DNA from 4 places in the Bacillus sp. BC08 genome. Region 2 is predicted to be linked to each of the others. Evidence: riboswitches for the same ligand, from Rfam matches in the RefSeq annotation. Region 2 holds a riboswitch; each other region holds the start of a gene.
What was found. Region 2 has a riboswitch for S-adenosylmethionine ahead of ACXVYO_RS21095 (bifunctional homocysteine S-methyltransferase/methylenetetrahydrofolate reductase). Riboswitches for the same ligand answer to the same signal wherever they lie in the genome.
Positions count from the first base shown of each region.

Region 1: another riboswitch for S-adenosylmethionine. It lies ahead of ACXVYO_RS00705 (peptide ABC transporter substrate-binding protein); the one in region 2 lies ahead of ACXVYO_RS21095 (bifunctional homocysteine S-methyltransferase/methylenetetrahydrofolate reductase).
Region 3: another riboswitch for S-adenosylmethionine. It lies ahead of ACXVYO_RS01355 (bifunctional O-acetylhomoserine aminocarboxypropyltransferase/cysteine synthase); the one in region 2 lies ahead of ACXVYO_RS21095 (bifunctional homocysteine S-methyltransferase/methylenetetrahydrofolate reductase).
Region 4: another riboswitch for S-adenosylmethionine. It lies ahead of mtnK (S-methyl-5-thioribose kinase); the one in region 2 lies ahead of ACXVYO_RS21095 (bifunctional homocysteine S-methyltransferase/methylenetetrahydrofolate reductase).

Region 1 covers NZ_JBTGPA010000007.1:48,689-56,251, forward strand. The annotation lists gene ACXVYO_RS00690 (GRP family sugar transporter) at 1-510, shown strand, start outside; gene proC (pyrroline-5-carboxylate reductase) at 723-1,526, shown strand; gene ACXVYO_RS00700 (aldo/keto reductase) at 1,528-2,361, shown strand; SAM riboswitch class I at 2,515-2,619, shown strand; gene ACXVYO_RS00705 (peptide ABC transporter substrate-binding protein) at 2,753-4,393, shown strand; gene ACXVYO_RS00710 (ABC transporter substrate-binding protein) at 4,801-6,441, shown strand; gene ACXVYO_RS00715 (hypothetical protein) at 6,484-6,792, opposite strand; gene ACXVYO_RS00720 (hypothetical protein) at 6,828-7,019, opposite strand; gene ACXVYO_RS00725 (helix-turn-helix transcriptional regulator) at 7,039-7,563, opposite strand, start outside.
Region 2 covers NZ_JBTGPA010000035.1:578,047-585,609, reverse strand. The annotation lists gene murG (undecaprenyldiphospho-muramoylpentapeptide beta-N-acetylglucosaminyltransferase) at 1-216, opposite strand, end outside; gene metH (methionine synthase) at 235-3,633, opposite strand; gene ACXVYO_RS21095 (bifunctional homocysteine S-methyltransferase/methylenetetrahydrofolate reductase) at 3,633-5,465, opposite strand; SAM riboswitch class I at 5,536-5,645, opposite strand; SAM riboswitch class I at 5,849-5,958, shown strand; gene metI (cystathionine gamma-synthase/O-acetylhomoserine thiolyase) at 6,200-7,312, shown strand; gene metC (cystathionine beta-lyase) at 7,309-7,563, shown strand, end outside.
Region 3 covers NZ_JBTGPA010000008.1:95,511-103,073, forward strand. The annotation lists gene ACXVYO_RS01335 (FMN-dependent NADH-azoreductase) at 1-33, shown strand, start outside; gene ACXVYO_RS01340 (transcriptional regulator YeiL) at 96-767, opposite strand; gene ACXVYO_RS01345 (YjjG family noncanonical pyrimidine nucleotidase) at 874-1,569, shown strand; gene ACXVYO_RS01350 (chloride channel protein) at 1,610-2,842, opposite strand; SAM riboswitch class I at 3,162-3,267, shown strand; gene ACXVYO_RS01355 (bifunctional O-acetylhomoserine aminocarboxypropyltransferase/cysteine synthase) at 3,360-4,658, shown strand; gene metA (homoserine O-acetyltransferase MetA) at 4,642-5,547, shown strand; gene ACXVYO_RS01365 (homoserine dehydrogenase) at 5,688-6,983, shown strand; gene ACXVYO_RS01370 (YczE/YyaS/YitT family protein) at 7,014-7,563, opposite strand, start outside.
Region 4 covers NZ_JBTGPA010000035.1:765,530-773,092, forward strand. The annotation lists gene ACXVYO_RS22195 (aminotransferase class I/II-fold pyridoxal phosphate-dependent enzyme) at 1-1,034, opposite strand, end outside; gene ACXVYO_RS22200 (carbon-nitrogen family hydrolase) at 1,049-1,912, shown strand; SAM riboswitch class I at 1,984-2,125, shown strand; gene mtnK (S-methyl-5-thioribose kinase) at 2,217-3,398, shown strand; gene mtnA (S-methyl-5-thioribose-1-phosphate isomerase) at 3,395-4,456, shown strand; gene ACXVYO_RS22215 (YvrJ family protein) at 4,524-4,661, shown strand; gene ACXVYO_RS22220 (3-hydroxybutyrate dehydrogenase) at 4,871-5,647, opposite strand; gene ACXVYO_RS22225 (PadR family transcriptional regulator) at 5,842-6,186, shown strand; gene ACXVYO_RS22230 (DUF1129 domain-containing protein) at 6,173-6,940, shown strand; gene ACXVYO_RS22235 (DUF1129 domain-containing protein) at 6,954-7,563, shown strand, end outside.

The sequences.
Region 1 (7,563 bases), on a different contig from region 2:
ACGATTGTTCTGGGAACGATTGCAATCCTATTAATCGTAGTTGGTGTTGTATTCACATCACTAGATGACAAAGAAAATGCACAGCCACCAGGACAATTGAAAAAAGGACTTCTTACTTTAATTGTTTCTACTTTCGGCTACCTTGTATATGTAATTATTATTCGTTGGTATAATATCGATGGTTGGTCTGCTATTTTACCACAAGCAGTTGGTATGTTTGTTGGTGCGGTTGTACTGACGTCTAAACATAAACCATTTAACAAATATGCAATCCGTAATGCTTTATCTGGTTTACTATGGGGAACTGGAAACTTATTCTTACTTCTTTCATTACCACGTGTCGGAGTAGCAACAAGCTTCCCATTATCTCAAACTGGAATCGTTATCTCAACATTCGGTGCAATTGTCTTCTTAGGTGAAAAGAAAACAAAACGTCAATTGATCTTTATTGCACTAGGTAGTGTTTTAATTATCGGCGGCGCTGTATTGTTAGGTATGACAAAAGCATAAACTTATAATCTATTGATCCCTGAAGCAATTATGCCTCAGGGATTTTTTATTACAACTATTTTTTAAATATAATAATCTTTATAGCCTTATTTGTATCACCTCTCCTCCCTCTCATTCCATTCTTTTCACGATAAGTCTTTTCTTTTTACAAAATTCTCTTAAAAATGGTATCGTTTTTTATAACATATCTCCACTAGAAAGGAATAAAGGATATGATAACTAAACATCGAATTCTATTTATTGGTGCTGGTCGTATGGCAGAAGCTATATTTTCCGGATTACTTAAAACAAGCAAAGAATACATCGAAGAAATTATCGTTTCTAACCGAAGCAACGTAGAAAAGCTAGAACAATTACGAGCACGATATAATGTGTCTACTGCAACAGATTGGAAGCAGCATGTTACATCTGTTGATACGATTGTTTTAGCAATGCCACCTTCTGCACATGAAGAATTATTAGCAGAATTATCTCCGTTACTATCGAATCAACTTGTCGTAACGGTAGCTGCTGGCATTGGCCCATCTTATTTAGAAGAAAGACTTCCCGGGGGAATACCTGTTGCTTGGATTATGCCGAACACAGCTGCCGAAATTGGAAAGTCTATCTCCTTATATACAATGGGACAATCAGTAAACGAGATGCATCAAGAAACCCTGCAACTGCTTTTAAGAGGCATTGGTACTTCGCAACTTTGCACTGAAGAGGAAGTTCATCAGCTTACTGCAGTTACTGGAAGTGCACCAGCTTTCCTTTATTACTTTGCTGAAAGCTTAATTGAAGCAACAAAAAGTTATGGAGTCGATGAAGCAACCGCAAAACACCTTGTCATTCAAATGATTTCCGGCTCTGCTTCTATGCTTGAACAAACGCAAGATCCAGCTAATCTCCGCGAACAAGTAACAACACCCGGTGGTTCCACAGCTGAAGGCCTCAAAGCTTTATATGAATATAATTTTTCAGAAGCAATTCAAAAAGCAGTAGAAGCAACAAACAAAAAAGCTAGGGGGAAATAATATGAATTTAACAAGTTTAAAAGACTATACAACATTGCATAACGGTGTAAAAATGCCTTGGTTCGGTTTAGGTGTTTTTAAAGTAGAAGATGGTTCAGAAGTAATTGAATCTGTAAAAGCAGCAATTAAAAACGGCTACCGCAGTATTGATACTGCAGCAATTTATCAAAACGAAGAAGGCGTTGGACAAGGGATCCGTGAATCAGGTGTTTCACGTGAAGAATTATTTATTACATCAAAAGTATGGAATAGCGATCAAGGATATGAAACAACACTTCAAGCATTTGAAACTACATTAGAGAAATTAGGTCTAGAATATTTAGATTTATATTTAGTACATTGGCCTGTAAAAGGGAAATATACTGAATCATGGAAAGCGTTAGAAAAGCTTTATAAAGATGGCCGTGTTCGCGCTATCGGTGTGAGTAATTTCCATATTCACCACTTACAAGACGTATTTGAAATTGCTGAAATTAAGCCAATGGTCAACCAAGTGGAATACCACCCACGTTTAGCACAAGAAGAGCTGCATGCTTTCTGTAAAGAACATAACATCCAACTTGAAGCTTGGTCACCATTAATGCAAGGCCAACTGCTAGACAACCCAACATTACAAGACATTGCAACAAAATATAGTAAATCAACTGCACAAATTATTTTACGCTGGGATCTACAAAACGAAGTTGTAACAATCCCTAAATCTATTAAAGAACATCGCATTATTGAAAATGCAAATATATTTGATTTTGAATTAAGCGCTGATGACATGAAAGCAATTCAAGCTCTAAATGAAGATCGTCGCGTTGGTCCAGATCCAGATAACTTTAACTTCTAATAGAAAAACCACTGCCATATGCAGTGGTTTTTTTCATTAGAGAAAACTGAAAATTTAAACTATATTTCATTTGGTTGACACTTCATTATCCAAGGTGTAATATTTTGAATTATCAAAGAAACACAAAAATTAATAAAGTTTATTCGTTTACTCATTGTATCAAGAGAGGTGGAGGGACTGGCCCTTTGAAACCTCGGCAACAGGTTCATTTTGAATACTGTGCCACTTCCTGCAAGCTTTATGCTTGAAAGATAGAATGAGGGACTTCGTTTATATACGGGTGCATAACTTGTACGTAAAAATCCCTCTTTCTCAATATGAAAAGAGGGATTTTTTTATTTTTCATTTCCCTCATCATCATCCAAACTTAATTATTTAGGAGGAAAATCAAATGAAAAAGAAGTTTGTACCCGGTATTGCATCAGTTGTAGGAGTAAGTATTTTATTAACTGGTTGCGGTAGTTATAAAAACGAAGCAAGTGGAGCAAATGCAAAAGACGAGGCGCCTAGTAAGCAGGTTTTAAACTTATCTTCACCTACTGAAATACGAACAATGGATACAGCTCGTGCTACAGATACTGATTCTGGTCAAGTAATGAGAAACGTATTTGAAGGTTTGTATAATCTTGGTGAAGGTAACAAACCTGTCCCTGGTGTTGCAAAATCTCATGAAGTAAGTGGCGATAAGACGAAATACACATTCCATTTACGAGATTCAAAATGGTCAAACGGCACTCCTGTTACTGCGAAAGACTTTGTCTTTGCTTGGCAAAGAGCTGTTGATCCAGCAACAGCCTCTGAATATGCATTTCTATTCTTTGATATTAAAAATGCAACAAAAATTAACAACAAAGAACTTCCAGCCGATCAACTTGGTGTAAAAGCAATTGATGACCATACGTTTGAGGTAGAATTAGAACGTCCTGTTCCATACTTTATTAGCTTAACAGCGTTCCCTACATTTCTACCAATTAACGAGGAATTCTTTAAAGCACAAGGTGATAAGTATGCATTAGAAGATAATACACTCTTGTACAACGGAGCTTTTACACTAAGCGATTGGAAGCACGAACAAAGCTTTAAATTTAAGAAAAACCCTACCTATTGGGATAAAGATACTGTCAAACTGGAAGAAATCAATTTTAACGTCGTAAAAGAAAAATCTACAGAAGTAAATTTATTCGAGTCAAAACAATTAGATCGTATCAAACTAACATCTGACTTCGTTGATAAATATAAAAAGGATGCTAACTTTAAAGAACGTCCAAACGTAGGGGTACAGTTTCTACGTATGAATCAACAAAACAAAGTACTTCAAAACGTTTCTGCACGCCAAGCAATCGATCAAACAATTGATCGAAAATCCTTTGTAAATACGTTATTAAATGACGGCTCTACACCAACCTCTAGTCTCGTGCCGAAAAACTTTGCAAAAGGACCTGACGGAACAGATTTCCGTGCTGCAAACGGCGATTTAACAAAGGTTGATACAAAATCTGCTCAAGAATTATGGAAAAAAGCAAAACAAGAACTTGGGTCTGAAAAAATAACGTTAGAACTATTAACAAGTGACGGTGACCTTGAAAAGAAAACTGGTGAATTCTTAAAAGGACAACTAGAAAAGAATTTAGATGGCTTAACGGTAAATATAAAGCCGCAACCACGTAAACAACAAGTTTCACTTTTATTAAAAGGTGACTACGAAATTGGAATTGACGGCTGGAGCCCTGACTTTGCGGATCCAATTACATTCCTTGAGCTATTTACAACGAATAACCCTTACAACTTAGATCATTACTCTAATAAGGAGTTTGATGAAACAATAGCAAAAGTAAAAACAACTTTAGCTGGTGATGAAAAAGCTCGCTGGGAAGCATTACTAACATCCGAGAAAATATTATTTAAAGACTCTGTTATCGCTCCTCTTTACCAAAAAGGCGAATCTTATTTAGAACGTTCTTATGTAAAAGGAATTGTGCAAGTAGACTTTGCAGGTCAATTAAACTTCAAATGGGCAAAAATTGAAAAATAAAGCGAAACTTTAATCAGTTAGGTTCTCTTCATCCCCACTGATTATTAACCCGCACCAATTGTTTTTTTAGCAAAACATATGAAAAGCAGGTTCCTCACTACGAGGAAATCTGCTTTTTTAATATATTATTCCATAAAAATAACAATCTATTTTTATTATTGACATATAGTTCTTTCCAGTGTTAATATTCTAAATAATCAAAGAAACGAAATATTTCACCATAAAAATATAACGTCTACTACGTTGAAACATATAACGATAGATTATAGTTCAACATGTATATACATATAGAACACCTGATTACCTACACGCACATATCTGTAATAGGTTTTCTCTTCTTCTATAGCTACACTTCAAAACGTGGACATTACGACGTTACGAACAACACATTTAGGGAGGAACGAACAATGAAGAAAAAAGTTGTACCTGTTGTTGCATCTGTTTTAGGGGCAAGTCTATTACTAACTGCTTGTGGGGGAAATAAAGATCATGCAAGCGGAGCGAAAGCAAATGATAAAGCACCTGATAAACAGGCAATTAACTTATCATTCGCTTCAGAAATTCCAACAATGGATGTTGCAAAAGCAACGGATGGGGAATCCATGAGCGTAATGCGAAATGTTTTTGAAGGTTTATATGCAATGGGAGAAGATAACAAACCAATTCCTGGTGTTGCTGAGTCGGTTGACGTTAGTCCCGATAAAACAAAATATACATTCCACCTGCGTGATTCAAAATGGTCAAACGGTACTCCCGTTACAGCAAAGGACTTCGTCTTCGCTTGGCAACGTGCCGTAAATCCTGATACAGCAGCTGAATATGCGTTCTTATTCTTCGATATACAGAATGCGAAACAAATAAGCCAGAAACAATTGCCAATTGATCAACTAGGGGTCAAAGCTCTTGATGATAAAACGTTAGAAGTACAACTAGACCGTCCTGTTCCCTACTTCTTAAGCTTAACGACATTCTCAACATTCTTACCAATTAACGAAGAGTACTTAAAATCTCAAGGAGATAAATATGGTTTAGAAACAAATCATTTAATTTACAACGGTGCTTTCACATTAGATAACTGGAAACACGAGCAAAGCTTCCAATTGAAGAAAAACCCTAACTATTGGGATGCTAAAACTGTAAAATTAGAAGAAATCAACTTCAATGTCGTTAAAGATAAGTCTACAGAAGTTAACTTATATGATTCAGGACAAATTGATCGCGTTGCTTTAACTGCGGAGTTTGTTGATAAATATAAGGGCGATCCAAACTTCCAAGACCGTGCTGAAGTTGGCATTCAATTCTTACGACTCAATCAAAAAAATGAAACATTAAAAAATCAACATGCACGCCTTGCTATTAACGGAGCTATGAATAAAAAAGCATACGTAGAAACAATTTTAAATAACGGTGCTGTTCCAGCTGAAGGAATGATTCCTGCGAAATTCGCAAAAAGTCCAGAAGGTAACGACTTCCGTAAAGAAAACGGAAACCTAGTCAAAGATGATGTGAAAACAGCGAAAGAAAACTGGAAAAAAGCGAAACAAGAACTTGGTACTGACAAAGTAACAATCGAACTATTAACAAGTGACAATGCTTTAGCTAAAAAGACTGGTGAATATTTAAAAGGTGAACTAGAAAAGAATCTAGATGGATTAACAGTGACATTAAAACCACAACCACGTAAACAACAGTTAAAACTACTATTAAGTGGTGACTATGAAATCGGTATTGATGGCTGGGGCCCTGACTTCGCGGATCCAATTACATTCTTAGATTTATTTACAACAGATAGTGCTTATAACTTCGATAAATACTCTAACAAAGAGTATGATGAGCTAATCCATAAAGTGAAAACAGATTTAGCTGGCGATGAAAAAGCTCGCTTTGAAGCAATGAAGCAAGCTGAAAAAATCCTATTACAAGACGGCGCTGTCGCTCCTTTATACCAACAAGGTCGCTCTTACTTACAACGCTCTTTCATTAAAGGACTTGTAACAACTGACTTTGGCGGTGAATTTAACTACAAGTGGACAGAAGTTGCAAAATAATAAAATAAAAAAGGTATCCAATCACAGGATACCTTTTTTATTTTATACTTCTTTAACTAGATGACTTCTTCTCTTTACTATTCCTTTTATAGATACAGTAATGATTGCTACCAATTGTGTAACTAATATAATAACTAATAATGAAATAATATTTTCCTCTAAATTAACCCCTCCAAATATTATTGTATAATAGCCATTTGCTGCATAGGTTGCGGGAAATAATTCGCCGATTGTTTGATATGTTTTAGAAAGCATCTCATGTGATACAATTACACCCGAACTTACAAGTTGGAGCGATATTGAAATTATATTAAAGATCCTACCTGCATTTCCGAAAACAGTTATGAACATTTGTGTTAATGAAAGAAAGGGGAAGAAGACTATTTTTAATAATCCTCTTCCCCTTCTTTTTGCATCGAACTAAAACTCATCATAAATATAAACATAAACATCAAATATGTTCTCCACGTCAAAGAAGGTACATGCCCTGACCAAAGATAGCTAACTAAATAGTTAATTCCCATGATACAAGACGATATTACTAAACTAATACTTATTAGTTTTACATATTTGAGCATATCTTTTCTCCTTGTTCTTTTATTTTTCTACTTCTTCAAATTGCAGATTCACCGGCTCCTCTAAGAGTGTTTCATAAAAGTTTTCTGCCAAATCTGTTGAAGGAATTTTTTCATCTACTTCATCAAATCGAATACTATCTAGCCACATACAACCTTCTCCTGATAATAAAACACCGAATGCAATACCAAGCGCTCCTTCTTTTATATCTAATACAACCGAGTACGATTGCCAGTTATTCGTATTTTTAATTGGACGATTTTGCATATTATCCATAGCGAGCGGTTCTGTATCTTTCCCATCTACTCGCATCCACAATCCTGCCCAATCTCTTACATTCTCACTCTTAATAAACGCTGTTAAACGTAATCTTTTACCTACATATTTATCCGCTCGGAACATTTGCATTAATGTTGAAAATCCTCCGTGCGTAACATTCTCTTTTGCTTTTATGTATGCAGATACTTTTCCTTGATGGACAACTTCATAATCTAAACCCATCTCATATTCAGCAGGATGACTTCCACTTAAGATCCATCCTTTCGG
Region 2 (7,563 bases):
ATCTTTTATATTTTTTAAATCAAAATAACGACGTAGCTTTCCGCTCGCAATACTATAGTATGGAATGCCTTCCTTTTCTATAATCGTTTTCTCAATTCCTTGATGTGAACCGATATAAGAGATATCCCAATTCTGTTCTTGTAAATGTGGAATGATGGCTAAATTAGGTGTTACATGCCCTGCCGAACCGCCACCTGTAAAGACTATTTTCTTCATACGTCTCCCCCTTCTACACTATAATACACTAAAATATCTTGCCTCAGGGTGAGAAAATACCATAGCCGTCACAGATGCTTCTGGCTCCATCATAAATCCTTCCGTTAATGAAATACCTATTTCTTCTGGATGAATAAGGCGAAATAACTTTTCTTGATCCGCAAGTTCTGGACATGCTGGATAACCGAAGGACACGCGTATCCCTCTATATTTCGTACGGAAACGTTCTTCCATCGTCAATTCTGGTGAATCTGGGATACCCCAGCGATCACGAATGAGCATATGTGTTTTTTCCGCAAGTCCTTCTGCTAGTTCAAGCGCTAACGATTGAATGGCATGACTGCGTAAATAATCACCCTTCGCCTTCCACTCTTCAGCAATGTCCCGAACGCCTTCCCCAACCGTAACAGATAGGAAAGCAACATAGTCCATCTCATCTCCAACTGGTCGTAAATAATCACCTAAAGTACGATATGGTGCTTTTCCTTGTCTTGGGAATGTGAAACGCTCTATAACACGCGTATGATCTTCTGGATCATATATTACAATATTTTGTCCGTCGCTTTGCGCTGGGAAAAATTGATACACCGCTTTCGGTTTTAACCAAGATTGGCCTTCCTGCAATAGTTCGTTTATTAAATCATTTAATTCGTGTGCTCTTTTATCTCCCTCTCGCAGAAGCTTCTTCACATTTCCTTTTAATCCAAGGTGATGTCCAAGTAACATCTGTCTATTTAAAAATGGAGCGAGATGAGCAACTGGAATATCACGTAATACAATTCGCTTTGTTGAATCAGGCACTATGACCTCTGCCTTCGGTAATGGCTCAATTACTGCTGGAATCTCTACTTTCTTCTCCTCTTTTTCTACGATATGAAGATGACGCTCTTTTTTATCTTGTTTCATCTTCTCACGCTCTTCTTCCTTTTGAAGCTTATTAATAATATCAAGACCAGTCATCGCATCACTCGCATAGCATACGAGCCCTTTATATGATGGTGAAATACGGTTATCTGTAAACTTTCTCGTTAACGCTGCCCCGCCTACAACGATTGGAACATCAATATTTGCTGCTTTTAAATCTTCAGCAGTCGTTACCATTTGTTGCGCTGATTTTACTAATAAACCAGAAAGACCAATAATATCAGGCTTCTTTTCTTGTACTTCTTGTACAATTCGATCCGAGCGAACATTGATTCCTAAATTAATAATCTCATATCCGTTATTCGATAAAATAATTTCAACGAGATTTTTCCCAATATCATGTACGTCACCTTTAACAGTTGCTAGTAATACTTTCCCTTTTTTCGCACTATCGCTAGATTCCATATGTGGCTCTAAATAGCTTACGGCAGCTTTCATACTTTCAGCACTTTGCAATACTTCAGCAACGATAAGCTCATTATTATTAAATAATCGTCCCACCTCATCCATCCCTGTCATAAGTGGGCCATTAATAATATCCAAAGGCTTTCTTCCTTCTGTAAGTGCAAGACTTAAATCTTCTTGTAACCCTTGCTTCGTACCTTCTACAATGTAATTTGCTAGCCTTTCATCAAGAGTTAATGTTTCTTGGATAACAACATCTTTCTTTTTTGCCACGCGATAGAAGTTTGTAAATTTTTCTAACGTCTCTTGCGTCGTTTCAAAAAGCAATGCATCTGCAAGACGTTTTTCTTCCTCAGGAATTGACGCATACCGCTCTAATTTTTCCGTATTCACAATCGCATAATCTAACCCTGCTTTCGTTGCATGATATAAAAAGACGGAATTTAATACTTCGCGTCCAGCTGGTGGTAAACCAAATGATATGTTACTTACACCTAAAATCGTTAAACACTCTGGTAACGCTTCTTTAATAAGGCGAATTCCTTGTATCGTCGCTGCCGCCGAGCCAATATATTCTTCATCACCTGTACCTACAGGAAATACAAGTGCATCAAAAATAATATCTGACGGGCGTATACCATATTTCGTCGTCAATAACTCATAACTTCTTTTCGCAATTTCAAGTTTTCGTTCTGCACTAACCGCCATACCATCTTCATCAATTGTTCCTACAACAATAGCAGCACCATATTTCCGAAGAAGCGGTGTCACTTTTTTAAATCGTTCTTCTCCATCTTCTAAATTAATTGAATTAATAACAGCTTTTCCTTGAATATAAGTAAGAGCTCGCTCCATCACATTTTCATCTGTTGAATCAATCATAATCGGTACTTTTAACACTTTCGTAACTTCTGCCAAGAAGTTTTCCATATCTTCTATTTCATCGCGATCAGGATCTGCCATACAAATATCAATAATATGAGCATTTTTCTTCACTTGCGCCCTTGCGACTTCAGCAGCCTCTTCAAATTTCCCTTCTGCTACCAATCGTTTAAATTTACGTGATCCAATAACGTTTGTTCTTTCACCAACAAATAACGGTCTCATAGAATCATCATATTGAAGTGCCTCTAATCCACTAACCCCATGCCCAGCTCTCTCTTGCTGTTCACGCGGCTTAAGAGACGCTAACGCAGATTTCATTGCTTTTACATGTTCTGGTGTTGTGCCACAACAACCACCGATAATATTAACCCATCCTTCTTCAGCAAATCGCTTCACTTTTTCAGCGAGAGAAGATGGAGATTCATGATAATGTCCATCTTCATCAGGAAGACCTGCATTTGGGTAGCAAGAAATGTAACACTCCGACAAATCAGACAGGGAACGAATATGGTCTCTCATAAACTCCGGACCAGTCGCACAGTTTAATCCAACAGACAATGGCTTCATATGTTCTACCGATAAGTAAAAAGCCTCAATTGTTTGCCCAGCCAGAGTCGTTCCCATCGGTTCAATCGTTCCCGAAATCATGATGGGTACAATTTTATTTAGCTCGTCGAAAGCTGCTTGAATTCCAATATAAGCAGCCTTCACGTTACGCATATCTTGACTCGTCTCAACGAGTAATACATCTACGTCGCCATTTAATAATCCTCTTGCCTGCCGTGTATAGGCTTCAATTAATTCTTCAAACGTCACACCACCAGTAACACTAATCGCTTTCGTTGTCGGTCCCATTGCTCCCGCAACATATACTTCTTTCCCACTTTCGTTAACCGCTTGCTTTGCTAAACGCGCTGCCTTCTCATTTAGTTCCTCATCTAAATGAGACAACTCATAATCACTTAATACAATATTTGTCGCCCCAAATGTATTTGTTTCAATAATATCCGCTCCAGCTTCAATATAAGCTTTATGAATCTTTAAAATGACATCCGGCCTTGTTTCTACTAAATATTCATTACAACCTTCGTACTCTTCTCCTCCGAAATCTTCCGCAGTTAAGTCCTCTTGCTGGATCATTGTTCCCATTGCACCATCTAATATTAAGATGTTATTTTGTAATTTTTCTTCTATACATTTCATCAGTTAATACCTTCTTTCACTTCTTGCTTTTCTCTCACATATTTAACAAGATGTTCTGTAATTTCATATTTTAGAAATGGTGTAATAAGATAAATGCCGTTAAAATATTTCATCGCTGCATCAATCAATTCTTGTGAAATGCGAATCCCTTCCTCAATTGCTGCGTCTTTCGTTTCATGTCCATCCATTCTCTCCCTTATTTCTTCAGGTAGCGTAATTCCTGGCACCTCAAAATGAAGAAAATCTGCATTCCGTTTACTTATTAATGGCATAATCCCAATGAAAATAGGTTGTTCCAAATGCTTTGTCGCTTCATACACTTCTTCAATTAACGCTATATCGTAAATTGGCTGTGTTAAGAAATATTCCGCTCCAGCATCTATTTTCCGTTCCATCCGCTTAACCGCTGCTTTTAAATGTCTTACATGCGGATTAAACGCACCTCCTACTGAAAATCTTGTTGCTGGTCCTATTGATTTCCCTAAAATGGAGCGCCCATCATTCATTTCTTTGATCATCTTAATGAGCTCAATAGAGGACAAATCATATACAGAAGTAGCACCTGGAAAATCACCAACACGTGCTGGATCCCCAGTTAAAGCTAGCACTTCTTCCATGCCTAACGCTGATAAGCCTAGTAAATGAGATTGTAGTCCGATGACGTTATGGTCTCTACACGTTAAATGCGTCAATACCGGAATATCATGCTTCGTTAATAATGCCCCCATTGCCATATTCGAGACGCGAGGCGATGCTAATGAATTATCTGCTAGAGTAATAGCATCTGCTCCAGCTCTTTTCAATGCTTTTGCGCCTTCAAAAAATCGCTGCGTATCTAATGTTTTCGGTGGATCTAATTCCACTACTACTGTTGTTTGTTTTTTTGCTTTCTCTGCTAATGTGACATGAGCTTTCGAACGTTTCTCGTGTGTATGAACTACTTTTGGTCTTTGAATCGTATCCTTTTCTATTACAGGTGTAACATTTGCAATTGCACGTTTCATACTTTCAATATGTTCTGGAGTCGTGCCACAACAACCACCTAATAACCGAATACCTTGCTCAATAAATTTTGGTGTCATCGCTTCGAAATAAGCTGGACTTCCCTCATATACGTAACGTCCCTCCACATAATTTGGGAGACCTGCATTCGGATATGCTGACAAGTATCCATTTTGCGGAATCGATATCATTTTAAAAGCTTCCGTCATATGAAGCGGTCCTAGTTGGCAGTTCAATCCAACAACATTTGCACCGTAATCTAGAAGTTGTTTTAAGATTTCATTTACATCATTTCCATTTTGAGTTGTGCCTGCCTCATGCAATGCTAATTGAGCTACAATTGGAATATTCGTTTGTTTTCGTAACACCTGAACAGCATGAAGTAATTCAAACTCATCATAGAAAGTCTCTAATAGCAGTCCATCAACCTGTTCTTCTAGTAATGCACTTGCCTGCTCAAGTAGCATAAATTCTCGCTCCATATCAGTTGTTGTAACAGCTCCGATATGTTTCATGCCACCAATTGTTCCTAAAATTGCATTTCTCTCTGTCACAGATGCTTTCGCCAATTTTACTGCCGCTCTATTAATTTCAGTAACTTGATTTTCTAAACCATACATACGTAATTTCGCTTCATTTGCTCCGTACGTATTTGTTTGAATTACATCAGCCCCAGCAGCTACATATTGCTTATGAATCGATATAATTAAATCCGGATCAGATATATTTAATTCTTCAAAACTACTTTGCAAGCCATGTGAATGTAATAACGTTCCAACCGCCCCATCACCTATTACAATTCCTTTTGATAATAAATCTAGTAATTTCACAAATCTCCCTCATTTCTATCAATATAAAAACCCCCTCTTCACTTTGAAGAGGGGGACATAATCAATCCTCCTCTTATCATGCAAAACATTCGTTTTGCAGGTATTAGCACCGTTTCAAACATTTTGTTTGAAGGTTGCCGGGTTTCACAGGGCCTTTCCCTCCACCGCTCTCAATAAGAGTTTGTCTTTATTATTTTATTTATGTAGCTAAAAGGAAATACGTTCCCCTTTTAACAATGTTTGTTAATTTTTTAATAAATTTAGCATGCACAAATGCAAAAGTCAATGACACTTGCGGAAAAATAAAAATTATTTAAAATAAAGTTGCAATTCAATTATCTTTTGTTGTAAAGTTAAAAACATAATAAAATTTCATACGAACATTCTTATCTAGAGAGGTAGAGGGACTGGCCCTATGACGCCTCAGCAACCATTAACATTTGTTAATAAGGTGCTAATTCCAGCAAATTGTGAAAAATTTGACAGATGAGAAGAAGACTCTATTCAAACCGAAAGCCTTCTTCTTAGAAGGCTTTTTTTATTTTCCCCCGCTATTTGAGGGCAGTAAGATTCCCAACTCAAAATTCAGCTGAAGCAAAGAAGTTAGGTGAGAATCGACTGCCCGTAAAAGCCCGATTGGTGAGGGCTGATGATCAGTGGGGGATGCCCCCTCACTGATTAATGTTTCACTTTACATTCACTTAATTGTTAATTTAAAAAGGAGGAATTTTTACATGTCAACTATTGAAACAAAACTAGCACAAATCGGAAACCGGAGCGAAACTACAACAGGAACTGTTAATCCGCCTGTTTATTTCTCAACTGCTTATCGTCACGAAGGAATTGGTAAATCTACTGGTTTTGACTATTCACGAACTGGAAATCCAACTCGCGGTCTTTTAGAACAGGCAATCGCAGACTTAGAATACGGCGAACAAGGTTATGCCTGTAGCTCCGGAATGGCGGCTGTTCTCCTCGTCCTTTCGCTATTCCGTTCTGGAGACGAACTTATTGTGTCTGAAGATTTATACGGTGGCACTTATCGATTATTTTCTGAGCACGAAAAAAAGTGGAACGTTCGATGTAGATACGTAAATACACAATCTATTAAACAAATTGAGAAAGCTATCACAACTGAAACGAAAGCTATTTTCATAGAAACTCCGACTAATCCATTAATGCAAGTTACTGATATTACCGCTGTCGCAACTGTAGCAAAAAGACACGGACTACTCCTTATTGTCGACAACACATTCTACACACCTTATATACAGCAGCCATTAACAGAAGGTGCAGACATTGTACTGCATAGTGCAACGAAATATTTAGGCGGGCATAACGATGTACTAAGCGGACTTGTCGTTGCAAAAGGAAAGGAACTTTGTGAGGAAATCGCTCATTATCATAATGCATCAGGCGCGGTCTTAAGCCCATTTGATTCATGGCTATTAATTCGTGGTATGAAAACGTTAGCGCTTCGCATGAGACAACATGAAGAAAATGCAAAAGCAGTTGTTGCTTATTTAAATGATGAAGATGGTGTGACAGATGTATTTTATCCTGGAAGAGGCGGCATGATCTCATTTCGTTTAAAAGATGAAACTTGGATCAATCCATTCCTACAATCTTTATCCTTAATTACATTTGCTGAAAGTCTCGGTGGTGTTGAAAGTTTAATGACATATCCGGCAACACAAACACACGCTGATATTCCTGAAGAAATCAGAACAGCAAACGGTGTATGTAATCGTCTTCTTCGATTTTCCGTCGGTATTGAAAATAGTAACGATTTAATTCAAGACTTACAGCAAGCCATTAAACTTGTAAAAGAAGGTGTAAGAATATGAGTTATTCTATAGATACACTTTTACTACACAACCAATATAAACACGACTCGCAAACAGGAGCTGTTAACGTTCCCATCTATAACACATCAACATTCCACCAATTTGATGTAGATACGTTCGGGAAATATGACTATAGCCGCTCTGGTAATCCAACACGTGAAGCGCTTGAAGATATCATTGCTTTATTAGAAGGCGGAACAAAAGGATTTGCCTTCGCATCGGGAATTGCAGCGATTTCTACTGCATTCCTC
Region 3 (7,563 bases), on a different contig from region 2:
GAAGAAGCAGCTAAAGTAGCAAGCAAATTTTAATTGAAAATAGAATCGTCACTCGAAAAAAGTAGCATTAACGTTTATCTGTTAATGCTACTTTTTTATATTTTAAGTTCGTCAGCCAGTTTTTCTAATTGAATTCGATCTTGTATGTAATAGGTTCTTCCATCTTTTTTTAAGTAATTTTTTTGGCAAAACTGGTTTAATACATATAAAAGATGGCGGTAGCTGACATTTAAATATTCCGAGACCTCGGTATGTTTTTCTATATAACTGTTATTTTGTTCTGTTAATAGAATAAATGCTGCTAAACGGTTTTCGAACGGATAACTATTGTTTTTGGCGTAACTTTCGGTTCGAATAATTGTTTTTTCACCGATAAACTTACATAGTTTCTGTAGAAAGGTAGCATCTTGCAACAAAAGATGCTGACAATCTTTAAGAGGAAGCGCTAAGCACATACAATCTTCAATTACTTCTACCGTTTTCGTAACAGATTCAACACCGATTAACCCTAATTCTCCAATGAACGAAGGTGCTTGAATAAAGTTAATTAAGGAGATCCTCCCATTTTTGTGACTCATATATATTTTCGCTTTCCCAGAAATTAAGTAATAAAGATAAGGAACATCAACGCCTTCATTACATATCCTTTCTTTCTTTTGAAAGGAATGCAGTTCAGCATATGGTAAGACATCAAAAGAAAAAAGAGTATGGAAGTTGTAAGTTTGCACGTAATGAGAGATTTCTTCGTTATTTTTGCTGACTTTCATGTTTTCACCTCCTGTTTAGTATGAGATATCTCCTATTATTTTTACAAGAAAGAATGATACGATTTATGTAAATTTGTTTTTGTAGAAAAGAGAGTGTGAGAGGTTTATGAAAAAATATAAAACACTGCTATTTGATGTAGATGATACATTGTTAGATTTCCAGAAGGCGGAGAAAATGGCGTTACGTATGCTGTTTGAAGAGAACGGGATCCCTCTAAACAGTGAGGTGCAAGGGCGGTATAAAAAAATTAATAAAAGTCTTTGGGATGCTTTTGAAGAAGGTAAAATAAACCGTGATGAAGTCGTAAATACACGGTTTTCAATTTTGTTTAAAGAATACGGGGAAGAAGTAGATGGGATATTATTCGAAAATAATTATCGTAGCTACTTAGAAGAAGGAGATCAACTTATGCAAGGTGCGTTTGAATTTATAAATCGAATTCACAGTGAGTATGATTTATATATAGTGACAAACGGTATTTCTAAGACGCAAGATAAACGTTTACGTAATGCAGGATTACACGCCTTGTTTCAAGATATTTTTGTTTCAGAAGATACAGGATTCCAAAAGCCGATGAAAGAGTATTTTGATTATGTTTTCGGACGAATTCCTAATTTTGCTCCTGAAGAGGGGCTCATTATTGGAGATTCGTTAAGTGCTGATATGAAAGGTGGATATGTAGCTGGAATTGATACTTGTTGGTTTAATCCAGAAAAGAAATTAAATGATAGCGGGATTGTGCCGACATATGAAGTGGGAAATTTTGAAGATTTATACGCACTATTGAAGCAACGTGTGTAATAAAAATAGGCAGTGGAAATTTTATCCCTACTGCCTATTTTTATTCGTTTGTAGCTGTGTTGTTTTTAGGAAGTGGAAATGCATTACCAATCGCTGCCGCTCCAAGCATCGGTAATAGTAAATTGAGCGGGAAAAACATGAGTAACAGTAATGTTATTGCAATTGGTTTTCTTAATGCATAGCTTGAAATTGCTGTCGTGACAATGGCTACCGAAGCAATTGGATCTATCGGGATAATGGAAGCTATAGCATATCCGATACTAGATCCAGCAAATATAATTGGGAAAATATGTCCCCCGCGCCAACCTGTATTTAAACAAACGGCAGTAATACATAATTTTAAAACACCTGAAAGAAGTAGTACCCAGAAGGATAAATGGGTCCATTCAACAACTAAATCTTTTAATTGATGTTCTCCTGAAAATAACGTGTACGGGAGAAAGGTCCCTGTAATTCCTAATAAAATACCACCGATAATTCCAAGCGATAGTTTGTATTCTTTTAAGGGATGGATTAGTCTCTCTAATGTGAATTCTAATTTGAAATAAAAGAAGCCAATTATAGCACCAATACTAGCGAGTGGTAGAAAGGCAATCCATTCATTAAGAGAAAGGGAACCTTCCCCAAAATCAACGATAAAGGATCCGCGATTATCGAATTTACTAAGCAATAAATAAACGGAAAAACCAGCGAAAGTGGTAGCTAAATATACAATTGCTTTTTTTTCTTTAGAAAATTCGTTAATTTGCTCACCCTCATTTTCATTTGGAGCTAAATAACCGAATAATGGCGCATTAAAAATTACACTTAAAGTAGCACCAATTCCAACCTCTGTTAGTTCATTCATTCCTTTTAAGGCGAATGTAAAGCGGTCTCCTACCCATGTACAAAGTCCACCGATAATGCCAACAATTGCTGCTTCGGGACCTAAGCTAGCACCAAATATTAAAACGATAATTGCAGTTAAAGTAGCTTTATGTACAAAACGGTATTCAATTCTACCTGTTTTTTTATATTCACCCATCACTTCCGGCATAAGACGTGGATATGTGCCGAAGTATTTTTGGGTTAAACCGACGAGAATACCACCGATTGTTGTGACACAAATAGTGTAATACGGAGGAGAAGAGAAAATAGTAGGTAAGTACTCCCAAATAAAGTGAATACCGATATTTATTGTAACTAAAAATAGCCAGACTGTTGCTCCTACTATAGAGCCTAAAAGAATGCCGTATAGGACGAGCATATAGTGCATGTCCTTTGTGTTTGTCATGTTATACCTCCGTTATGTGAGTTTTAATGTCGAAAGGATTAAATATGCTTCTGCGAAATGAAATGAATATGTATAGTATCTTTTTGAGAGGTTGGCTTATTCAATATATTGAGGTCTCGTGAGAATTTGAAATGTATACAGTTAAACTACTTACTTAATTCTATATAGTAATCGTAGGTTTTAAAAGGTCTTTTTCAAATGAATATGGAATATATTTCTTTTGTTATGCATGTCAAATCCTTCGTAGTTAATTTAGAACATTCAGAAAAACTGATTGACATTAGGAAATTATTGCTATAAAATCAACGGTAATTGCATAGTCTTATCAAGAAAAGGTGGAGGGACAGGCCCGATGAAACCTTGGCAACAGCCGTATAACGGAATTGTGCCAAATCCTGCAGGTAATAAATCCTGAGAGATAAGAAAGAGCCTTTAGAGCGTGTTTTCAAACTGCTCCTTTCTTGTTTTCAGGAAAGGAGCAGTTTTTTATTTTGTATAAAAGAAAGGAGAATGAGAGATGGGAGAATCATGGGGAAAAGGAACAATTTGTGTGCAAGGTGGCTATACACCAAAGAATGGTGAGCCGCGTGTTTTGCCACTTTATCAAAGTACAACGTATAAATACGATACTTCGGATGATTTAGCAGCCTTATTTAACTTAGAGGCAGAAGGATATATATATACGCGTATTGGAAATCCTACCTTAGCTGCATTTGAGCAGAAATTAGCGGATTTAGAGGGTGGTGTAGGAGCTGTTGCAACGGCTTCCGGGCAGGCTGCTATTATGCTTGCTGTTTTAAATATTTGTAGTAGCGGAGACCACTTGCTTTGTTCTTCCACAGTTTACGGTGGAACGTTTAATTTATTTGGGGTGAGCTTACGTAAGCTTGGTATCGATGTTACATTCTTTAATCCGAATTTAACTGCTGATGAAATTGTGGCCCTTGCTAATGACAAGACGAAACTCGTTTATGCGGAATCGCTAGGAAATCCAGCGATGAACGTTTTAAATTTCAAAGAATTCTCAGATGCAGCGAAAGAGTTGGAAGTGCCTTTTATCGTGGATAATACATTAGCAACTCCTTATTTATGCCAAGCATTTGAACATGGAGCAAATATTATCGTTCATTCTACGACGAAATATATTGATGGTCATGCAAGTTCGTTAGGTGGCATTGTTATTGACGGAGGGAACTTCGATTGGACAAATGGGAAATATCCTGAACTTGTTGAACCGGATCCAAGTTATCACGGCGTAAGTTACGTTCAAAATTTTGGTGCAGCAGCTTATATTGTGAAGGCACGTGTTCAATTATTAAGAGACTACGGAAACTGTATGAGCCCATTCAATGCGTATATTAGCAATATCGGCTTAGAAACGCTGCATTTAAGAATGGAGCGTCATAGTGAAAATGCCCTCGCGGTTGCTAAGTGGCTTGCTAACCATGAACGTATTGAATGGGTGAATTATCCGGGACTAGATAGTAATGAAAATTACTCGTTATCACAAAAGTATTTGAAGAAAGGTGCTAGTGGAGTTTTAACATTCGGCATTAAGGGAGGATTAGAAGCTGCGAAAGAATTTATCGCAAATGTAAAACTAGCAACTCTCGTAACACATGTAGCTGATGCACGAACTTGTGTCATACATCCCGCTAGCACAACGCATAGACAATTAAGTGCTGAAGATCAGCGTTTAGCTGGCGTTACATCAGATTTAATTCGTTTATCGGTCGGTATAGAAGATGTTTCTGATATTATTGCAGATTTAGAAGCAGCGCTAGTCGGAGGCAAAGAACATGCCGATCATAATTGATAAAGATTTACCAGCTCGCAAAGTGTTGCAGGAGGAAAATATTTTTGTAATGACGAAGGAGCGAGCAGAAACACAAGATATCCGGGCATTGAAAATTGCTATATTAAATTTAATGCCTACAAAGCAAGATACAGAAGCGCAATTGCTTCGTTTAATTGGCAACACGCCGTTGCAATTAGATGTTCATTTACTTCATATGGAATCACATTTGTCTCGTAATGTAGCACAGGAACATTTAACGAGTTTCTATAAAACATTCCGTGATATTGAGAATGAGAAATTTGATGGACTTATTATTACGGGAGCACCAGTTGAAACTCTTTCTTTTGAAGAGGTAGATTATTGGGAAGAGCTTAAACATATTATGGAGTATTCAAAAAAGAATGTAACATCTACGCTTCATATTTGCTGGGGGGCACAGGCTGGTTTGTATCATCATTATGGCGTTCCAAAGTATCCTCTTAAGGAAAAAATGTTCGGTGTATTTGAACATGAAGTCCGCGAGCAACATGTGAAATTGTTACAAGGGTTTGATGAATTGTTTTTTGCCCCGCATTCTCGTCATACAGAAGTACGAGAGAGTGATATTAGAGAGGTGAAAGAATTAACATTATTAGCAAACTCTGAGGAAGCGGGTGTTCACCTTGTTATTGGGCAAGAAGGAAGACAAGTGTTTGCGCTCGGGCATAGTGAATATAGTTGTGATACGTTAAAAGAAGAATACAAACGAGACCGCGACAAAGGGTTAAATATTGATGTGCCAAAAAATTATTTTAAGCATAATAATCCAAATGAGAAACCGCTTGTGAGGTGGAGAAGCCATGGGAATCTATTATTCTCTAATTGGCTGAATTATTACGTGTATCAAGAAACCCCTTATGTATTATAAAAAAGATTGTGTAACACGTGGCAACGTTTTCTTTGTAATGATTAACTTATATTTTTCCGAATGTTCAAAAAACATTGTTTTTCAGATTTTTTACTCATATAATTTCATCTAAACACAATTTTTGAGGGGTGGACAGTATTATGAAAGAAATTCAAGTTGGTTTATTAGGTCTTGGGACAGTTGGTAGCGGTGTAGTTCGTATTATTACAGATCATCAAGAGCGACTCATACACCAGGTAGGTTGTCCTGTGAGAGTAACGAAAGTACTAGTACAAAATATTGAAAAAGAGAGAGAAGTAGAGGTACCTTCTACTCTATTAACACAAGATGCAAATGAAATTTTAGATAATCCAAATATTGACGTTGTCATCGAAGTGATGGGTGGCATCGATGATGCAAAAGCATATATTTTGCAAGCTTTACAAAGTGGGAAGCATGTTGTAACTGCCAATAAAGATTTAATGGCGTTACATGGGGCGGAACTCTTAGCAGTAGCAAAAGATAATAAAGCAGACTTGTTTTATGAAGCAAGTGTAGCCGGAGGGATCCCGATTTTACGAAGTATCGTAGAAGGACTTTCTTCAGATCTTATTACGAAAGTAATGGGAATTGTAAATGGAACGACAAATTTTATTTTGACGAAAATGTCAGATGAAGGGAGAGCATATAACGACGTGTTAAAAGAAGCCCAACAACTTGGATTTGCAGAAGCAGATCCAACATCAGATGTGGAAGGTTTAGATGCAGCAAGAAAAATGACGATTTTGGCTACCCTTGGTTTTTCTACAAATGTAGAGCTTGGAGATGTGAAGGTAAAAGGAATCACTTCTATTACAGAAGAAGATATTGAATACAGTAAGAGTTTAGGCTACACGATTAAATTAATCGGTCTTGCGAAGCGAGATGGTGAAAAATTAGAAGTTACAGTTGAACCAACGCTACTTCCAAATACACATCCTCTTGCGGCCGTGCAAAACGAATATAACGCTGTATATGTGTACGGTGAAGCGGTTGGAGAAACGATGTTTTATGGACCGGGTGCAGGAAGCTTGCCAACAGCGACAGCTGTCGTTTCAGATTTAGTAGCTGTAATGCAAAATGTTCGATTAGGTGTAAATGGAAATAGTGCGGTATCCCCGCAGTACAAAAAGGTATTAAAAGAGCCAGACGAAATTGTTGTGAAGAAATTTTTAAGGCTTCATGTAAAAGATGAGATTGGTGTGTTTGCAAAAATTACTTCATTGTTCTCTGAGCGTGGTGTTAGCTTTGAAAAGATTATTCAGATGCCACTTGAAGAGAAAGGAAAAGCTGAAATTGTAATTGTAACGCATCGTGCATCTCTTGCTGATTATGATTATATTCTACATACGTTGCAAGGGTATGAAGAAATAGATTGTTTGAAAGCAAATTACCGAATTGAAGGAGATGCAAAGTAGCATCTCGCATCATCAAACAGAAAGAGCCTATTAAGCAGCTTGCTTAATAGGCTCTTTTCTATTTAACATTTTCGTACCAAATTGAATAAATGCTTGGATAATCCAGCCTGTTGTAAAAGATAAGATGATTGTTCCAAAATAGATAGGCCCATCTAATAGGAAGCTTAATGTTAAAAATAAAAATGCTAATGAAATTTCTGTTCTTCTAAATGTCCATTTCTTTTTTTCAGCAACCGTTAAAACGAAAGCTTCTTGAGGTGCTGCGCAAAGGTTTGTAGAGACGTAAAGACCAATCCCAGCTCCAACGAATAGATTTCCACAAATAAGTGTTATATATTTTGGAAGAGAACGGATAGCGTCCATAATAGTTGTAATGGAACCGATCCAATCAACAAAAAGAGAAATAAGAACCATCGTTACAATTGTACCAATCGTAATTTGTTTTTTATTCCAAAAGAGTACGATAAGAGTAAAAGCAAAATTAATCATGAAAATCCAAAAACCGATACTTATCCCGAAATTTTGATATAGTGCAATAAAGAAGGAATCATAAGGGCTAAGTCCAAAGGAAGTAATTGTC
Region 4 (7,563 bases), 190 kb from region 2:
AGTAAAATATCAGAAAATTGCTCAGATGTATAACCTTCTGGTACTGGAAGCCATGCAAAGAATGAGCCGGTTGGAATGTCTACATTCCAACCAATTGAGTGACAAGCTGAAATAAGAGCGTTCCTTCGAGATTCGTAACTATTTACAAGGTCTATTACGCAAGACTGTGAACTTAATAGTGCTTCGCGGGCAGCATCTTGAACTGCACCAAAAATACTAACGTACATATGATCTTGTAATAAGTTAATGGTTTCAATGACACTTTCATTTCCTACTGCAAAAGCGATACGCCACCCAGCCATATTGAAAGTTTTCGATAGAGTATAAATTTCAATTCCTGTATCTTTGGCACCGTCTGCTTGCAAGAAACTAACAGGTTTTTGACCATCAAATCCAATGGCACCGTAAGCAAAATCATGAACAACTAATATGTTATGTTCATTAGCAAAATGAATGGTTTCTTCAAAGAACTCTTTTGATGCAGTAGCACCAGTAGGATTATTTGGATAGTTTAAAAACATTAATTTTGCTTGTTTCGCAATAGAGTCATCAATTTTCGTATAATCTGGTAAAAAATTATTTTCTGCCAGTAGCGGCATTGTTTCAAATTGTGCTTTTGCTAAAGCAACTCCTGATAAATAATCTGGATAGCCTGGATCTGGAACGAGAATAGTATCACCAGGGTTTGTAAAACAAACTGGTAATTCTACTAATCCAGCCTTTCCGCCAAACAAAATAGCAACTTCTGTTTTGGGATTTACTACTACATCATATTCACGTTGATAGAATGTTGCCACGGCTTCTTTTAAACTTTCATGTCCGCGAAATGGCGGATATTTATGATGAATGGTTTTTTCAGCAGCATCTTGTAAAGCTTTTACGATATGCTGCGGTGTTGGTTGATCTGGATTACCTTGACCTAGATTAATAACATCGTGACCAGCTGCTACGACTTTGTTAACTTTTGCAACAAGTGAAGCGAAAAATTGTGTTGGCAATGATGTTACTATCTCAGAAGGTTGAAATAATTTCATACTTTCCACCTCTTTTGAAAGTTGTTACAATTCTAGTGACAAATGATATAATCTTTCCAGTATTTTGTAAAGAAAAAATTAAGAATGGGGCTGACAAAATGAAAGTCGCATGTATTCAAATGGATATTGTCTTTGGAGATGTAGAAAAAAATATTGAGAATGCTAAAAATAAAATAAGCGAAGCGATGAAAGAAAGACCAGATGTTATTGTCTTACCAGAACTATGGACAACAGGATATGATTTAACGAGACTCTCTGAAATTGCAGATAGGGATGGATTGGAAACGAAAGAAAAGCTGAAAGAATGGTCGAAACAATATGGTGTACATATTGTCGGTGGTTCTATTGCGAAGCAAACAGAGCAAGGTGTTACAAATACAATGTATGTGGTAAACAAGGAAGGAGAACTAGTCAAAGAATATAGTAAAGTGCATTTATTTCAGCTTATGGATGAACATAAATATTTAGTAGCTGGAAATAGTACAGGCGAATTTAAGTTAGATGATGTAGAGTGCGCCGGCACAATTTGTTATGACATTCGTTTTCCAGAATGGATGCGCGTTCATACTGCTAAAGGGGCAAAAGTTTTATTTGTTGTAGCAGAATGGCCATTAGTTCGTTTAGCACATTGGCGTTTGTTATTACAAGCAAGAGCAGTTGAAAATCAATGTTATGTTGTTGCATGTAATAGGGCAGGAAAGGATCCGAATAATGAGTTTGCCGGTCACTCTTTAATTGTCGATCCTTGGGGAGAAGTTGTTGTAGAAGCGAATGAAGAAGAATCAATTTTATTTGGAGTGCTTCATTTTGAGAAAATTAAAGAAGTACGCAAAGGAATTCCAGTTTTTGCAGATCGTCGTCCAGAATTATACAAATAAAATGTTGACAAGTGATTTTTATTCTTGGTATAGTCTTCAACATAAAGTTAAAAATTCAAAAAATTATACAACTCTTATCAAGAGCAGGTGGAGGGATTTGGCCCGATGAAGCCCAGCAACCGACCGTAATACCATTGTGAAATGGGGCGTTTATTTACGCCAAAAGGCACGGTGCTAATTCCAGCAGAAAGTTTACTTTCTGGCAGATAAGAGGGGAGAAGATAAACTTCAAACCTCTTTCTTAGTGGAAAGAGGTTTTTCTGTGTTAGAAAAACCTCTGAATTTAAAAAAAGGGGAGAAGACGATGGAATATTATTCATTGACTGAAACGACAGCTATACAATATGCGAAAGAACACGGTTATTTTGAAAAGAAAGCAAATGTAGTTTGTCATGAAATTGGAGATGGAAATTTAAATTACGTGTTCAAATTAGGTGATGGAGAGAAGTCTATTATACTAAAACAAGCATTGCCATATGCGAAAGTAGTTGGTGAGAGCTGGCCGTTATCTATAAAAAGAGCGACGATTGAAAGTAAAGCATTACAAATTTTCGCGAAGTATGTGCCGGAATATGTGCCGGTAGTGTACAGTCATGATGAAGAGTTAGCGGTAACAGTCATAGAAGATTTATCAAGACTAACAATTGCAAGAAAAGGATTAATAGATGGAGAGGAGTATCCACTTTTATCCCAACATATTGGTCGTTTTCTAGCACATGTGTTGTTTTACACTTCAGATTTCGGATTAGAGTCAGAAGAGAAAAGGGTACTAGAAGGTGCATTTGTAAACCCAGACCTTTGTAGAATTACAGAAGATTTAGTGTTTACAGATCCGTTCGGTCATTACGATACGAATGATTATGAACCAGATTTGCAGCTAGCTGTAGATGAACTATGGAGTGACAAAACTGTCAAACTAAAAGTGGCACAGTATAAATATAAATTTTTAACGAGAAAAGAAGCACTCATTCATGGAGATTTACATACGGGAAGTATTTTTTCATCACCTTCTGAAACGAAAGTGATTGATCCAGAATTTGCAACATATGGTCCATTTGGATTTGATCTTGGTCAATTTATTGCAAATTTATTATTAAATGCGTTATCACGTGAAGAGGAAAAAAGAAGTGTGCTATTTTTCCATATTGAGAAAACATGGAGTTATTTTGTAGAAACTTTTACGAAGTTATGGATTGGAGAAGGTGTAGAAGCATATACGAAAGAGAAACAATGGTTGCCAATTATTTTGCAAAATATTTTTACGGATGCCGTTGGATTTGCCGGATGTGAGCTTATCCGTAGAACAATTGGCTTAGCGCATGTAGCTGATTTAGATGAAATAGCAAATAGAGAAACGAGAATTCAAGCTAAGAAACAGGCGTTATCCTTAGGTAGAGAACTAATAAAATATGAATCTAAGAGCGCTGATATTCAACTGTTCCGAACACTATTCCAACAGACAGTTTTTGGAGGGGTAAAAGCATGAGTACAATTGTTACTATTCCGAGGTCTGTCAGTTGGAAAGGGGATGCCATTGCAGTATTAAATCAAACAAAGTTGCCGCATAGTATAGAATACAAAACATTAACGACAATTGAAGATGTATGGAAAAGTATTGTCATGCTAGAAGTAAGAGGAGCACCTGCAATTGGAATTGTAGCTGCATTTGGCTTGGCGCTTGCATCAAAAAAATATAACACTGTACATATTGAAGAATTTCAAAAGAAGTTTAATAGAGATTGTAATTATTTAGGAACGTCACGCCCGACAGCAGTCAATTTATTTTGGGCAATCGATCGTATGAGAGAATCCATTCGGGAAATTAATACAATAAAAGAAGCGCAAAAAAAATTAGAAGAAGAAGCGCTTCTCATCCAGCAAGAAGATGAAGCAGTATGCCGGAGTATTGGAGAACATGCATTAACATGTTTTAAAGATGATGATAACATTTTAACAATTTGTAACGCTGGCAGTATTGCAACTGCTAGATATGGTACTGCATTAGCACCGTTTTATATTGGAAAAGAAAAAGGTGTGCGTTTACATGCGTATGCGTGTGAAACGAGACCGGTTTTACAAGGTGGGCGTTTAACGACCTGGGAATTAAAACAGGCAAATATTGATGTAACACTTATTACAGATAATACGGCAGCTCATGCTATTCAAACGAAAGAAATAAACGCGATTATAGTAGGAGCGGACCGAATTGTCGCAAATGGAGATACAGCAAATAAAATCGGAACAATGAATTTAGCTATATTAGCAAAGTATTTTGATATCCCGTTTTACGTTGCAGCTCCGCTATCGACATTTGATATTACGAAACAAACAGGTGCAGAAATTGTTATTGAAGAAAGAGATGAAACAGAAGTTACGAAAATTTTTGGAAAACAAGTGGCGCCAATTGGAACTGATGTTTATAATCCTGCATTTGACGTAACGCCGAATGAATTAATTACAGGTATTATTACCGAGAAAGGTATTATACGAGGAGATTATGAACAGGAAATTGCATCATTATTTGAAAGACAAGCTAATACATAATAGCTTGTTTTTTTATGCCTAAATGTTTTCTTTTCTCTTATTTATATAATGAAAGGAGGAGAGAAAGATGGAAGAGTGGATCAGGATGGTAGGTAATGTAGGCTTTCCGATTGTTGTAACATTATATTTACTTCATCGTATTGAAAGTAAATTAGATGGGGTAATTGTTGCAATCGAGAAACTCCCTAAACAATTACTAAAGTAGGAGGTCCTCGCGATAGAAAGTAAAATAAAGTTTGCTCTTCGGGAGCAAACTTTATTTTTATCCCGCTTTAATGGGCAGTAAGACCCCCACCTCAAAATTCAGCGAAAGCAAAGAATTTAGGTGGGGGGCGGGCTGTCCATAAAAGTCCGATTGGTGAGGGCTAATAATCAGTGGGGATTAAGAAAACCCCCACTGATTAAAGTTTCACTTTATTGAGCAGTATAGCCACCATCGATAACGACAGCTTGACCAGTTATACCTTTAGTTTTTTCACTTGCTAAAAACAGAGCATAATCAGAGATTTCTTGAACTTGTAATAAGCGTTTTTGTGGTACAAGTGGATAAATAACATCCTCTAAAACATTTTCAAGTGGTACGTTTCGTGTAGTAGCTAAATCTTGTAGTTGATTACGTACAAGAGGGGTATCGACATAACCAGGACAAAGCGCATTAACGGTAATTCCGTGAGTAGCGCCTTCTAAAGCGGCAACTTTTGTTAATCCAATTACGCCATGCTTCGCGCTATTGTAGGCAGATTTTCCTGCAAATCCAACGAGGCCATTAATGGAGGCTACATTAATAATTCGGCCATACTTTTGTTTTTTCATGATTGGGAAGGCATGCTTAATTGCGATAAAAGGAGCGATTTGCATAATTTTAATAAGTAATTCGAACTTTTCGGTTGGAAAATCTTCAATTGGTGAAACGTGCTGCATTCCTGCGTTGTTAATTAATATATGTAATGAACCGAAATGAGCAACTGTTTGAGAAATTGCAGCGGTAATTTCTTCTTCAGATGTAACATCACATTTTAAACCGATAGCTTGATAGCCTTCTTTTTGTAATTGTTCAGCAGCCTCTTTTGCACGTTCTTCAAGACGATCGGTAATCACAACTTTTGCACCTTCTTTTGCAAAAGCGTTTCCCATTTCATAACCAATACCACTTGCAGCACCTGTTAAAAAGACAACACGATTTGTAACCATGGTGAAAAACATCCCTTCGTAATAAAGTTCTCATATTGCTCTATTTAGAGGGCGGATAATAAAAATCCTGCAAAGATTTGGAAAAAATTTGCTAGCTATCTTGTTTTACAAAATAGTCTCTGCTATACTACATTGTAAAGCAAGATACTTACGCTTATCTATCTTGTAAAACAAGATAGTGGGAGGATTGAATTATGTCGACAAGTCAAATGCTGAAAGGGATTTTAGAAGGATGCTTACTTGCTATTATTTCTGAAGGTGAAATATACGGTTATGAAATGAGTGAAAAGCTAGCAAAATATGGCTTTACAATGGCGAGTGAGGGAAGTATTTATCCGTTATTAATACGAATGCAAAAGGAAGGATTAATAACAAGTGTAATGAAGGAATCTCCATCTGGCCCCAAGCGAAAATATTATACATTAACAGAAAAAGGCGAGGAAGCACTTAATGAATTTATGGATCGTTGGGAAACGATGCAAAGTAGTGTAGAGCGTCTACTTGAAGGGAAGGGAAGAAAAAATAATGCTATCAAGTGAAGCACGAAAGTTTTTATTAGAAATGAGATTGTTTTTAGCAGCAAAGGGTGTGAAAGAAAGCGATATTGAAAATTTTATTGAAGATGCAGAACTTCATTTAATTGAGGGTGAGAGCGATGGAAAAAGTATAGAAGATATTTTCGGAAGCTCACCGAAAGAATATGCAAATGAACTTGTAAAAGTAATGGAAAAGGATAGACAGGAAACGTGGAAGCAAATTGGTTTTACAGTAATGAATATCGTATCGTTTTGGATTATTGCTTCTATCTTAATAGTGAATAACGGAATGCTACAAATTTCACTTATTCAGTGCGTTGGGTATAGTTTTACATTGATTGTAGCTGTAATGGGTCCTAATTTTTTACTTCGCAAAATGACCTTTGTGACAAGTTTTACAAAAACGTGGTTTTCTATGTGGTTTTTAGTTATGATTGCGCCAATGTTTTTAATAGGAGTTGTTACGATATTAGATGTGATCTATCCTACAAAAATGTTTACATTCACCCAAACGCAAAGTTTTATATTAGCTGGAGCTATTTTTATTATCACAATAGCGATAAATATATATTTTGAAGGATGGTTTAAAAATTTATATTTAATCATTCCACTTTCAATTATGTTACTGTTTAAAACATTTACTTCGGAAGATCTCATGCCAATGTTATTTCAGATTATATGTTTATACGGAAGTTTGTTTATTTTAATTTTCCTTGAAATTATGATGAAGATGAATAGAAGAGAAGCGGTTAAATAAGGGAGGGGTTATCATGCAGATTTCTAAAGAGGGAGAAAAGTTTTTAATCGATACGAAAGTGTATTTAATAACAAAAGGAATAAAAGAAGAAGATGTGGACGCCTTTCTAGAAGATGCAGAACTTCATTTAATAGAAGGCGAGAAAGAGGGAAAGACGGTAAAGGATATATTTGGTGATTCACCAAAAGAGTATGCGGAAGAATTAGCGAAAGAGATGGAGAAGGATAAAGGCGGGAGTATAAAAAGCATTTTAGGGATGATTATTGGTATTGGTGGATATTGGTTACTAATAAATATTTTATTTGAAAGTCCAAATCATGAATTTACATTAACGAATGTACAATTGATTGGATACCCAATTGTTTTAATGATTACGATTGTAGGGATTATATTTGCTTTTAAAATGTCATCGTTTAAGAGCAAAATAAAAGAATTTAGCATTATTTATATAGCAGCTTTGCTACCAATTTTATTACTAGTATTATTAATGTTTATGAACAAGTGGTATGGGACACCTGTATTGCAATTAACTACTATGCAAAGTTATATATTAGCTGGAATTGTCTTATTAGTGTTGTTAATTGGTGAAGCGTACATACTTGGATGGATTGGAATATTAGCTG